DNA from 3 places in the Hahella aquimaris genome. Region 2 is predicted to be linked to each of the others. Evidence: predicted binding sites of a transcription regulator. Region 2 holds the regulator's gene; each other region holds the start of a gene.
What was found. Region 2 encodes FNR, which switches genes on or off when oxygen is low (the NO sensors DNR and NnrR bind a similar motif). Its sites were predicted from a motif close to TTGATNTANATCAA; they were not measured.
Positions count from the first base shown of each region.

Region 1: ccoM (cytochrome c oxidase subunit CcoM) is a predicted target of FNR. The motif match lies at 2,146-2,159, and genes of this name have one in related genera.
Region 3: ccoN (cytochrome-c oxidase, cbb3-type subunit I) is a predicted target of FNR. The motif match lies at 1,178-1,191, and genes of this name have one in related genera.

Region 1 is NZ_CP132203.1:3,580,904-3,585,070, forward strand. Features, by position in the region: gene O5O45_RS15880 (class I SAM-dependent methyltransferase) at 1-501, opposite strand, end outside; gene O5O45_RS15885 (flavin reductase family protein) at 498-1,112, opposite strand; gene O5O45_RS15890 (chalcone isomerase family protein) at 1,482-2,099, shown strand; gene ccoM (cytochrome c oxidase subunit CcoM) at 2,235-2,354, shown strand; gene O5O45_RS15900 (translocation/assembly module TamB domain-containing protein) at 2,381-4,167, opposite strand, start outside.
Region 2 is NZ_CP132203.1:4,015,010-4,019,176, reverse strand. Features, by position in the region: gene alr (alanine racemase) at 1-32, shown strand, start outside; gene O5O45_RS17770 (SDR family oxidoreductase) at 187-1,104, shown strand; gene fnr (fumarate/nitrate reduction transcriptional regulator Fnr) at 1,101-1,880, opposite strand; gene O5O45_RS17760 (hypothetical protein) at 2,025-3,041, opposite strand; gene O5O45_RS17755 (lysophospholipid acyltransferase family protein) at 3,302-4,075, shown strand; gene O5O45_RS17750 (substrate-binding periplasmic protein) at 4,083-4,167, opposite strand, start outside.
Region 3 is NZ_CP132203.1:1,114,940-1,119,106, reverse strand. Features, by position in the region: gene rlmM (23S rRNA (cytidine(2498)-2'-O)-methyltransferase RlmM) at 1-156, opposite strand, end outside; gene O5O45_RS05230 (alpha/beta family hydrolase) at 247-873, opposite strand; gene ccoN (cytochrome-c oxidase, cbb3-type subunit I) at 1,428-2,873, shown strand; gene ccoO (cytochrome-c oxidase, cbb3-type subunit II) at 2,893-3,495, shown strand; gene O5O45_RS05215 (cbb3-type cytochrome oxidase subunit 3) at 3,501-3,686, shown strand; gene ccoP (cytochrome-c oxidase, cbb3-type subunit III) at 3,679-4,167, shown strand, end outside.

The sequences.
Region 1 (4,167 bases), 430 kb from region 2:
CTGCGTGAGCTCGTAGGCGCGCCAGAAATCGTTCTGTTGCGGAGCCCAATCGTCCGCCGGGATCAACTGCCAAACCTGACAATGACGCGCTGAGTCCACCTTAGTGGCGTCCCAGCCTTCTTTCGCCAGACGCTTGGCGGCGCTCTCCACGCCTTCGCGCTTTTCCCCCACCAGCCAGATATGCTGTGCGTGTTTCACTGCTGGCGCGACAACGGATAGCATCAAGTCCAGCATTTCTCTGGCCTTCGGCATAAACAGGGCGATCTGATCCCATTGCGCGTCAGCAGGCAACGCCAGATCCGTAAATAACCGCTCTTCCGCTACGGCGCCCCGGCAGGCGTTTACCGCCGTGTGATCCCAACTCAGAACGCTGACCTCTGCGCCAGTCTGGCGCAGGTCCGCAGCAATGGCGTCTGCGGGCGGTGAGCACAATAATATTCGACCGCTCAACTGCTCACGTTGGCGTAACAGTGCTTGGCTGGGATTACTTAACTGGCTCATGCGGGCCTCGGAATACTGATAACTTCGCCCAATGTGGCGTATTCATCCGCCCCCAGACGGGACAGCGGGTTCACCTGCATTGCGTCCACTTTGTGACGGCCTTTGGCGTCCGTCGTCATCACGCTATCGTCCACAAACAGTTTTTCGATATTGAGCAGCACCATCGCCTGGGGCACGCTGCCCAGCTCCACCACTTCCTGCACGCGGCACCCAAACGCCAAACGACATTCCGCCAATCTGCCCAACTCAAAACCTTCGAAGTCCACCAATGACAGGTTAAGCCCTGGCAGCTCGGATTCGCCGTAAGGCAGCGTCCGGGACGAGTCCGTCACCGCCTGCGCCATCTCACGACCGGCGATATGCACCGTGCAGGGCGCGCCAACCTGCAAATTGCTGCGCGTATCTTTCAGCTCTCCGCTGGGCTTTTTACCGATGGAAATGGCAATGGTGGGGGGCGCGCTGGAAATCGCGGTGAAATAGGAGAACGGCGCCAGATTCATGCCTCCATCCTCATTGCGGGTCAGCGCCCATGCAATGGGACGAGGGATGATGGTCTGCGTCATCCAATGATAGATTTTGGTCGCTTCTAATTGCTGGAAGTCAATATACATGAGGGACTCTGTCGCGTTGCGGTGGCTTGAAGTTGCTAAAGCCCGCTATTTTAAGCCCGCCAGCCTCTTTTTTCTAACCTTTACGAAGAGTTGGGGAAATAATGACGCCCAAACAAAGGACTATATAAAAAGACCTATTGAGACAGATAAAAATGTGATCAGCATCCACTCAATCTTTGTATCATTGTGTAACACTGCTCAACATTCAGTCAGGGCCACCCAGGTAACCAAGCCTGGAGAGCCCTGACGTTATAAAAACAATAACGTCCATCAACCTGTCGCGCCAGGAACCCAGAAAGTTATAACAAACCCTGGCGCCGGAGTCTGCAGCCATGCCGTCAGCAGATCCCAGGGCAAAGAGGCGCCACAATGAGCATATCCCCAACGCTATCGTCGATGCTGTTTATCGTCTTGTTGAGTCTGACTACGCCTTCCTTTGCGGTGACGCTGCAAGGCGTGGACGTTCCAGAATCCCTGCCGTCGAAAGGCGACCGTCCTTCTCTCTTCTTAAATGGCGCAGCCACTCGCCGCTTTCTTGTCTTTGTCGACGTGTATGTCGGCGCGTTGTATGTGGAGCGCCCGAGTCATGAGGCGCAAGCACTGCTTACCGATGAAGGGCATCGGCGCATGGAGTTCACCATGTTGAGAGACGTGCGCGGCCGCAAAATCGCTGACGCCTTTTACGAAGGCATGCGTCTGAATATCAGTAAGCAGCAGGCGGAGGACATCCGGGGAGAGATTGAACAGATGGTGCATATGTTCGATCAAAAGCTGGAAAAAGGAGACACCGCCGTTGTGGAGTATATCCCTGGCGTCGGGGCGCAAGTCTGGCTGGACGGGCGGGATCGCGGCGTCATTCCCGGCAAGAAGCTGTTCGACGCCATTCTTTCCATTTGGATTGGCGACTACCCTGTCAGTCAGGACTTCAAAGCAGGCATCCTGGGGGCGCCGCAACAGTCGGCGAGTCGAACGGCTGACCGGAATTGACTCCGGTCAATATAAGCGTTACCGGGGATATTGCCGCTGAAAGAGGTTGACCTGAGTCAAACTTGCTTTAGCGGACCTCGCCATAATCCAACTAAAGATCACCTTATCATCGATCAGCCAAGTTGGAGATTCATTATGTACATCGACGAAACCATCATCGCGGGTTTACTGGTAGTAGGCATGACCATCGCATTCTTCGGCGGTGTATATGTCGTACTGAAAAAAGACAACGACAAGCATCAGAAACATCATTAATGACAGGCTTTGTCGCCACCTTGGCGTCAGTAGTCCTGCTTCCATTGTAGTTCGACGCCGCCGAAGCCGGACTGTCCACCAGTGGTCGTCTCCAGGTTGAGGTTGGGGTTCAACTCCACCTCGACGGAACCTTTCCACGGCTGCGCCGGATCTGGAGTCCGCTCCAGCTCCAGGTAGACGCGTTCAGTCAGATATTTGCCCACGCCGACGGACACGCCGCTGCCATTATCAGTTTCCTGCGTGTCGACGGATAGCGTGTCCACCCCCAGCAAATCGCGGGTGGTGGCGATGGGGTCAAAGAAACTGCCGCCTTCCCCACGCAGCGTCTGCACCGCCGCCGCTAAACGATACGCCTGAATCGGCGTGATGTTGCGCACTGACTTGCCGAACATAAGCTGCGACAGGATTTCGTCCTCGGGCAATGGCGGATTCGAACTCAGGTTCACCTTCAGCGACGCCAGCGACCCGGACAGCTCTGCACGGTATTCCGTGTCTTTGCTGGTGTATACGCCAACGATAAACATGGTGAAGCTGTCGTTTTCAAACAGCACCTCCCCTTCCTGCAGATCGAACTTCTTGCCAAACACCTCGAAGGTGCCGCGCAAAGTTTCAAAATTGCCGCGATAGGACGCGGATTCCAGCGGCCCTTTGGCGAACACACGGCCTTTCAGTTCCGCCTCCAACCCGCGCCCGCGGAGAAAGGCCTGCTGATTGACAATCAGACGGATATCCAGAGCGACCTTAGGCAAAGGCAGGATGCTCTCATCCTCCAGTACTTCTTTAGCCACCTCACGCACTTCAATCTCCGGAATATCACGGCCCAGCGCCGCATCCAGCATCATCGCGAACGGCAACACTTCCACTTTCCCGCTAAGCAGCAGGTTTTTGAAGTCACCTTCCAGCGTCAGCTTCCCGGACACCGCCCCCTCCATATCGGAGCGACGCAGAATACTGGCGTTGGTGGCGATCAACTGCAGTTCTATCGGTTTGTCGTCACTTTCTTCACCGCCTTTCAACTCATTCCAATCCACATGGCCAAGCAGCTCCAGCTTGCCGGAGCCGCCATCGCTGGCGGAGCTGTCGCTCATGGTCATTTTCCGGCCAGCGAACGCCAGATTGGCCTGAGCGTCTTTGAACAAGGTGCTGGTGATGCGGTTTTCGTAAAAACCATCCTGCAGTTTCAAATCGCCATTTAACAGAGGATCGCCAAGAACGCCCTTGGCGGTCAGGTTCAGATTCAGGTCGCCGGAAAAGCGGTGAATATCAGGGTCCAGCAGGAAGTTGAGCCAACGCGTCTCCAGGTTGCCCGCCACCGCCACGTCCAGCGGAATCTTGCGCACGTCCAGTTCACCCTGCAGTTGGTTGAGGAAATCCAGGTAAGTGCGCGCATTGATATCCAGCTTCACCCTGCCGGTCTGCATATCGTCTTTCTTGATGACCGTCACCAGCGATAAAGTCTCGTCTTCCTGAGTGGCGATATCGGTATGTAACTGCAGCGGGTATTTTTGCTTCCGCCCTTTGTCGTCCTGGCCTTCAATGTCCGTAGCGTAGGCGACATAACCATCTACTCTGGGTTGTTGCAGCGACCCCTGCAGTCGCAAGTCCGTATTCAACACCCCATGCTGCATTTGCCAACCCAAGGCTTGCAGACTCTGCGTGTTCACGCCCGAGCCGTTCAGCGAAACGTCGAACCCGGTTGGCCGCCACCAGCCAGACAGATCGATACGTCCGGCATCGCCCAGGTTTGCGCTCAAGGAAGAAATATCCACACCCTGCGTCCCGCCGCTTCCTTCACCGCTCACCACAAACGGCA
Region 2 (4,167 bases):
GGGTATACCTTAATCGTTTGGAAGGAATTTAAAGCGCAGCGTTAAGCGAAATGATGCGGATAGAGCCCGGTGTATCGGGTTTGCGAAAATCCCATCAAGCAGCCAATATTGTTAACATAATATCTTCGTGCGGCCCGCATTCTGGGGGTTGCCAAAGGCTAAGAGAAGCATTTAAGGGGTACATGAGTGATTGTTTGTGTGACGGGAATTGATTCGCCATTAGGCAGGGCTATAGCTCAGCGTTTGCAGCAGAGCGGCATGGCGGTGGAGGGCGTTCCCTATGAGCAGTTTCTGATGACCAACGATGCGATTGTGAGGGGAATGAAGGCGATGCCGTCAGCGGATTTCGTCGTTCATGCCGCGGAGATGAGCGATCTGTTCAAGGCGGAGCAGCATCCGGACCTGGCGTACCAAGTTAACGTATCCGCTTGCGAGGCGGTGGCAGAGGTAGCGGGTTTATGGAAGGCGCCGATTATTCACATCTCCAGTCATCTTGTTTTTGATGGTGTCAAAAAGAATCCCTATATTTCCGCCAATAAAGGGCGTCCTCTTTCTGTGTATGGGCGGACAAAGTTGCAGAGTGAGCAATGGTTTCAGGAAAACTATAGCAAGCATCTGATCTTGAGGGTTGGTTGGTTACTGGAGGCGGGCGCTCAAGGCTGGCTGCAGACCATGCTTTCAGCACTGTCTTCAGGTAAGCGCCTGAACGCCAGCACCGATATGCAACTGACTCCCGTTGCGGTGGATGATGTAGCGAGGGTCGTAGACGCTGTTATCAAGCAGTTGAGCTGTAATATCTCTGTGTGGGGCGTTTACCATTATGCCGGCGCTGAAGCTGTCACCCATTATGAATTGTTGAAGGCGATTGTGCTGCAGGCGTTTGGTCAGGAAGAAATGTTGCAGGCTCTGATTGAGAAAAAAGGCGCTGACGTGTTGCCTGGGGTGGCGCTTCCCGCAAATGGGGCGTTGGGGTGTATCAAGTTGCGCAACACTTTCGGCGTCAAGCAGCTTCCCTGGCGCCGCTATCTGCCTGCGTTGATTGAGCAGTGTCAGCAGCGCGGCGGCGTGAAGCCAGCTAAAAACTGCTTGGAAGAGACCCGTTAACGAGCGTTAAGGGCTGATTCCTTCTGGTGTTCCAGACACTTGGTATCGTGGCGAAGAATTTTCTGCAGCTCTTCCAATTGCAATATCTGAACTTCCCTTCCCTGGACCTTAATAATGCCATTGTTCTGGAAGCGGGTAATAACCCGGCTTACAGTTTCGACGGCCAAGCCTAAATAGTTGCCTATATCACTGCGAGGCATAGGGAGTCTGAAGTTTGTGCCGGACAGGCGACGACGACTAAAGCGAGTCGACAGGGATAGTAAAAGCGAGGCAATGCGCTCTTCAGCAGAGTTTTTGCTCAATAACATGGTGAGCTGCCTGCTTTCCTGGATCTCTTTGCTCATCAATGAGAAAAAATGGTGCTGTAGGCTGGGGATGTCTGAAGCAAGGTCTTCAAACTTTTCCAGAGGAATTTCACATACGCTGGTGCGCTCAAGGGCGACGGCGGAGCAGGAATATTTTTCCATGCTGACGCTGTCCAAGCCGATAATCTCGCCAGGCAGGTAGAAGCCAGTTACCTGCTCCTCGCCTTCCTCTGACACGGTGAATGTTTTGATTGCGCCGCTGCGAACTGCGAAACAGGAGCGGAATGGCGTATGTTGCTCAAAGATATATTCGCCGCGATTCAGCATCTTCCCTTGGCGAATGATTTCTTCCAGGCGATCAATGTCTTCAGCCCCGACTGCGATAGGAATGCAAAGCTTGCTCAAGTTACATTCATGGCAGCCCCTGTGTAAGGTAAAAGGAGAGGAGGTTGCTATATGCTTGCTTTCCATCGGTCGCCTCGTGGCTGAATGAGTGAAACTGCTTAAAGAGGCTTCTAGGATAGCCAATAGCTGTTTAAAAGCAAATCCCCACAGCAGGAAATTTACAGGGAAAACCTACACTCGCCAATGTTTTTACATAGCTTTCACCTTTTGTTACAGCTGTGTCTGAGTGTAACGAATTGCTCTTGCCGGGAGCTCGCTTTTGTCGAGGATTTTGTAGTAGTCATCCAGCTGTGTGGCGTTGCGCAACTGGTAATGGGGCGTGTAAGAGAATGCGCCCAATCCGACACCATGTAGACAGCTGACTCCTTGGCTTATTAAGCCCGTCCAGGGTAGAGCGAAAAAGTCCTGTGTGATCGGAATAAACGATGCGGACTTAATGCGTCGCTTGAAATCTTTTAACGCTGCTTCCAGACCTGGCGTGCTGGCGAATTCTGGCTTATGGCTGGAAAGAAGAATGCCTTGCGGTCTTTCCGTCAGAATTTCCTCAAGATGCTGGGACAGTGTGGGGTAGGTGGCTGGAGATACTTTCAGGCGCAGGTAAACGGCTCTGAAGTCGAATGCCCTGATGGTTTGCAGCCAATCCTTAAGCTCCTCAATAGGGCAGGACTGTGCATACTCACCGGGGTCATTGATGCAGATGATGTTAAAACCCAATCCCTTGATCAGTGCTAGCGCTTCCTCTGAGTCTGGGCGGGCGTCCAGCTCAATGACATGGCGGGCATCGGCGCCGAAGTTCAGCTTGAACTCCCGGCCTAAATAGTACATCACCTGCGTTTGCGCTGCGGGAGTAAGCTGGCGCACCAGATCGCCGAACCAATGCAGGTACTTAACCTGACAACCGATAGGAAGGCTCTGCTTGAGTAGCCTCACTTCCTTGACGACATAGTCGATGTACTTCTGCAGATTTGCGTTCATGGATGGGAGTCGGCGGGTGTAATTTTCCGCGCTAACGAGTGTATTAAAACAAGGCGCCTGAATGCTCAATGCGAATCCGCCTTCGTAATATCGAGCCAGGGAGCTGTTGCGATAGTCTGCGTTATAGATTCCCTCGTCCAAGACGCTCCAGTTCTCATTGGAGAATTCCTTGGGGGGGGAGTTGAGCAAATAGACCCAGCTATCGTTACCCCCATTTTGTTTTGTTTGTTCGACAACCTTTCCAACTGGCATATTGGGTCTCCAACCAGGTAAGAAAACACCTGCGCGCGTTTGATTATCATGGTCGGCGATTTTAGCGCGCGCGCCTGCTGTCACACTTGTTGGCAAGTGGATCCCCCCTCTCTCCATGTTCAGTGTATCCAGCTCCCGATAGGGCGTCTTGATATTGGTCAAGGGGTGAGCGGGTGGCCGCTTAAGAGGGTGTACTTTAGTCGCAAAAGCCCTCAAACATTGGGTTTCTGGGGCGTTGAGGGATAACATTCATTGCAGCTTTGGGCGGGGAGTTGATATCCTTTGCGGGCATTGAAAAAAGGCGGGCAAAAGTGCAGGCATTTCAGCTATTTCGGTCTTTCGTTTTTTACATTGGGTATGCTTGGGGCGTCATCATCACTTCTTTGTTTGGGATGTTGGTCGGTCCTTACGTCAATTTTGAAAAGCGCTATTACATCGTGTCTCGGTTTAATGTGTTCGCTCTTTGGTGGGCGCGGGTTGTTTGTGGCATACGTTATGAGATTGAGGGGCTGGAGAATATTCCGAAAACGAGTTGTGTGGTTGTCAGCAATCACCAAAGCGCCTGGGAAACATATTTGTTGGGGGTAATATTCCGTCCTCAATGCACTGTGCTTAAGCAAGAGTTAATGAAAATTCCATTTTTTGGTTGGGCTCTGAAAAGATTGAAGCCTATCGCTATTGACCGAAGTAAACCGTCGGCGGCGCTTAAACAGTTGCTGAAGCAAGGTAAAGAGCGTTTGACGTCAGGTTATTGGGTTGTGATCTATCCTGAGGGAACGCGGGTTCGTCCCGGGCAGGTTGGTAAGTACAACAAGGGCGGCGCTTTGCTGGCGGTCAGCGCAGGCGTTCCTTTGCTGCCGGTTGCGCATAATGCTGGCGACTGTTGGCCGGCAGGCAGTATCAGCAAGCGCCCTGGATTGATTAAGGTGAAAGTAGGCGCTCCCATTGAGACCAGTGGTCGAGCTACCGACGAAGTTCACAAGGAGATGGAGGAGTGGATAAGGCGGACTTCAGCCGCCTTAAGTCAGGTGTAAAGGCTCTCTATTTGTAGTTTGAGTAAACTTTGTCCAAATAGCCTTCAGTACGCATCTTATCGAGCACTTTGTTGAGGTGCTCTATGTGCTCG
Region 3 (4,167 bases), 2.9 Mb from region 2:
GTAAACAAACTGCAGCGAGGCGATATTCTGCAGCTCCTGGGCGCATTCTGCTTCGAATCCAGGTCGGCAGTAGGCGAGAAGTCCGATAGCGGAGTATTTGCCGGAACTTAAAGGAGAGCGTTTACGGGAAGAGCTGGCAGGGTATTTTTGCGACATCCGGGCATTTCCAATCATCAATTCATCGACGCGCCAATGCGCGGCTGGGTAAAGGCCGCTATTGTCGTCGATCCTATCGCCCCGGGCAAATCAGCGAAGCATAAAGGCCAACGCCGCCTGCGCCGCCGTTCGCCAGTTTTGCTCTTTGGTCAGGCCTGAAGCCTTGCGCGGAGCCAGATCATGATTGCCATCGGGCAGCCAGACTACAGCGCTTTGCTCGTTCAAATACTTCTCCATATTCTCAGAGCGATCGCCAAATGGATCCCGCTCGCCCTGCAGCACCAACCCGGGAAGTGAAATATCCGCCAAGTGCTCAGTCCTGAGCTTTTCCGGTTTGCCAGGGGGATGAAAGGGATAACCAAACGCCAGCCAACCTTGCACCCTGGAATCGCCTTCCGGTAAATCCGCCGCCAGCATACTGGCCATGCGCCCCCCCATGGACTTGCCCGCCAAAAAAATCTCCCTGTCAGGAGGGCAGTTCTCCAGCGCCCCTGCGAAGCAGCTCAGCAACTTCTCCTGACGGTCCGGCGGGCGCTTCTTTCCGTTATCGCGGCGCTCCTGCATGTAGGGAAACTCAAAGCGCACGACCTTAACGCCACCGGTGCTGATCTCCCGTGTAATAAAGGACATGAAATCAGAGTCCATCGGCGCGCCGGCGCCATGAGCGAATAAAAGAACTTTCCCGGCCTGTTCCGGACCGTCGACCATGAAGCGCATGCGCCCTCCCTCAACCAAAAACCAATAAAGACTGCGATCTGAACAAATATTCATCTTTGCGCGAAGGCCGCTATTATCACGATCTCGCCTCCTTTATTAAAGGAAGGAGTCATCCCATATAAAATTGACCAGAAATAAGCCAAAAATCATCTATTATTTCTAGTAGTTATTTAGGCATTGGGTGAGAGGGATTTCCTGTCCTTTGGTCATTGCTTCACATGCCCTAAGACTTCCCTTGCAGTAAAGTCGAAGACAGACGCTCCCCTTCTGAACTAACGCATCCGCCCTCCGGTTTATAACGCGTTTGATGCATATCAAGCAGGGGAAAAAATATGTGGAGATAATGACTTGGCCAAGCATATTCAGTTGACAGCCCTATTGCGCAGCTCTTATGCTTCGGCCCGCTGTCGAGGGGGAGGAAAAAGAGGCCCCTGGTTTCTGGATCCTGAAAGCCTGACATTCGAACTGGGCGACAACTCAACATTGCAAAAGCATAACGAACTCGCCAGCAGGTTTGCGCCGTATTAATCAACTCAGGGTAGGAATAGTCACTAATGAATACAGTAAGTGCTAACGAAACCTACAACTACAAGGTGGTGCGTCAGTTCGCCATCATGACAGTTGTTTGGGGTATAGTGGGCATGGCTGTCGGCGTGCTTATCGCAGCACAGCTGGTCTGGCCGGAGCTAAATACTCACTATCCATGGTTCCACTTCGGTCGATTGAGACCTCTGCACACTAACGCCGTTATATTCGCCTTCGGCGGCTGCGCACTTTTCGCAACTTCCTACTATGTAGTCCAACGCACCAGTCAGGCGTCTCTGTTTTCCAACGGTCTGGCTAGCTTCACCTTCTGGGGCTGGCAGGCGATTATCGTACTGGCCGCTATCACGCTGCCTCTGGGTTACACCACGTCCAAAGAATACGCTGAGCTGGAATGGCCGATCGACATTTTGATCGCGGTTGTCTGGGTGGCGTACGCTATCGTTTTCTTTGGCACGGTCGCCAAGCGCAAAAGCAAGCATATATATGTCGCTAACTGGTTCTTCGGCGCATTCATTATTACTGTCGCCGTTCTGCACATCGGCAACAGCATGGCGATTCCCGTTTCCGCCATGAAGTCTTACTCCATTTACGCAGGCGCAATCGACGCGATGGTGCAGTGGTGGTGGGGCCACAACGCGGTAGGCTTCTTCCTGACCGCCGGCTTCCTGGGCATCATGTATTACTTCGTACCCAAGCAGGCGGAGCGTCCAGTTTACTCCTACCGTCTGTCCATCGTTCACTTCTGGGCGTTGATCAGTATCTACGTATGGGCCGGCGCGCACCATTTGCACTACAGCGCACTGCCTGACTGGGCGCAAAGCGCAGGGATGGTTATGTCCCTGATTCTGCTGGCTCCTTCCTGGGGCGGTATGATCAACGGCATGATGACCCTGTCCGGCGCATGGCATAAGCTGCGCACCGACCCGGTTCTGCGCTTCCTGGTCGTATCTCTGTCTTTCTACGGTATGTCCACCTTCGAAGGTCCGATGATGTCCATCAAGACCGTCAACGCGCTGTCCCACAATACTGACTGGACTATCGGCCACGTTCACTCCGGCGCTCTGGGCTGGGTTGCGATGATTTCCATCGGCGCGCTTTACCACCTGATTCCTCGTCTGTACGGCCTGAAAGAAATGTTCAGCGTCAAGCTGGTTAACGTCCACTTCTGGCTGGCGACTATCGGCACTGTACTGTACATCGCAGCAATGTGGGTCAACGGCATCATGCAAGGACTGATGTGGCGCGCAGTTAACGAAGACGGCACCCTGACCTACAGCTTCGTACAAGCGCTGAACGCCAGCTACCCTGGTTACGCAGTGCGTGTCCTGGGCGGAGCCGTATTCCTGACCGGTATGCTGGTCATGGCGTACAACACCTGGAAAACCGTCAGACAGAGCGACGCCAAGGCAATTGATGCGCTGGCGCAAGCTGACTCTGTTCCACATGCTGTTTAACTAAGAGGGAGAGAATTCGATGAATCATGAAGTCGTCGAGAAAAACCTTGGCTTGATGATCCCTCTGATCGTGATCGCAATCAGCTTCGGTGTACTCGTTGAAGTCGTACCTTTGTTCTTTACCAAAGAAGTGACGACACCGGTTAAAGGCCTCAAGCCGCTGAACGCATTGCAGTTGGAAGGACGCGACATTTACATCCGTGAAGGCTGCACTGTATGCCATACACAGATGATTCGTCCGTTCCGTGCGGAAACTGAGCGCTACGGCCACTACTCTGTCGCCGGTGAATCCGTTTATGAGCACCCATTCCTGTGGGGCTCCAAGCGTACTGGTCCGGACCTGGCCCGTGTAGGAGAAAAGTACAGCGACGCCTGGCATCGGGCTCACCTGTACGACCCCCGCGATGTGGTTCCGGAATCCAACATGCCTGCTTTCCCATGGTTGTTCACCACCAAAGTGGACCCATCAAAAACTGCGGCCAAATTGAACGCTCTCAGCAAAGTTGGCGTACCTTATACCCAAGAGGACATCGATGGCGCAGCGGAAATGGTTGAAGGCAAGTATGAGATTGAAGCCCTGGTTGCTTACCTGCAGCAACTGGGTACGGCAATCAAACGGTAAGTTCAATGGATATTAATACTGTCCGTGGGTTAGCCACCCTGTTAATCATGGCGGCGTTTATCGGCTTAGTGGTATGGGCCTTCAGCTCCAAACAAAAGAAAACGTTTGACGAAGCTGCGAACCTACCCTTTGAAGATGACGAAGCGGACGCTAAGTCAGTACGCGAAGCGGAGACTAAAAAACATGACTAGTTTCTGGACCGGATGGATATCTTTTATCGTCCTGGGATCAATATTTGGTTGCGCCTGGTTGTTGTGGGTCACCCGCAAAAGCCAGAAGTTCGATACCGAGACCGAGCAGACCATGGGTCACTCGTTCGACGGCATTGAAGAGTATGACAATCCCCTGCCCCGCTGGTGGCTGGTTCTGTTCATGGGAACCATTGTCTTCGGACTGGGTTACTTGGTTTTTTACCCCGGGTTAGGCAGTTACAAAGGCGTTTTCGGCTGGACCTCCGCAAACCAGTGGGAAGCGGAAGTTAAAAAAGCGGAAGAAACCTACGCTCCGATTTTCGCCAAGCTTGCAGCCACGCCGATTGAGGAGTTGGCTAAAGATGAAAACGCCATGAAAATCGGTCAGCGCCTGTTCGCCAACAACTGCGCAGTCTGTCACGGCAGCACGGCGCACGGCGCCACCGGCTTCCCCAACCTGACTGACAATGATTGGTTGTAC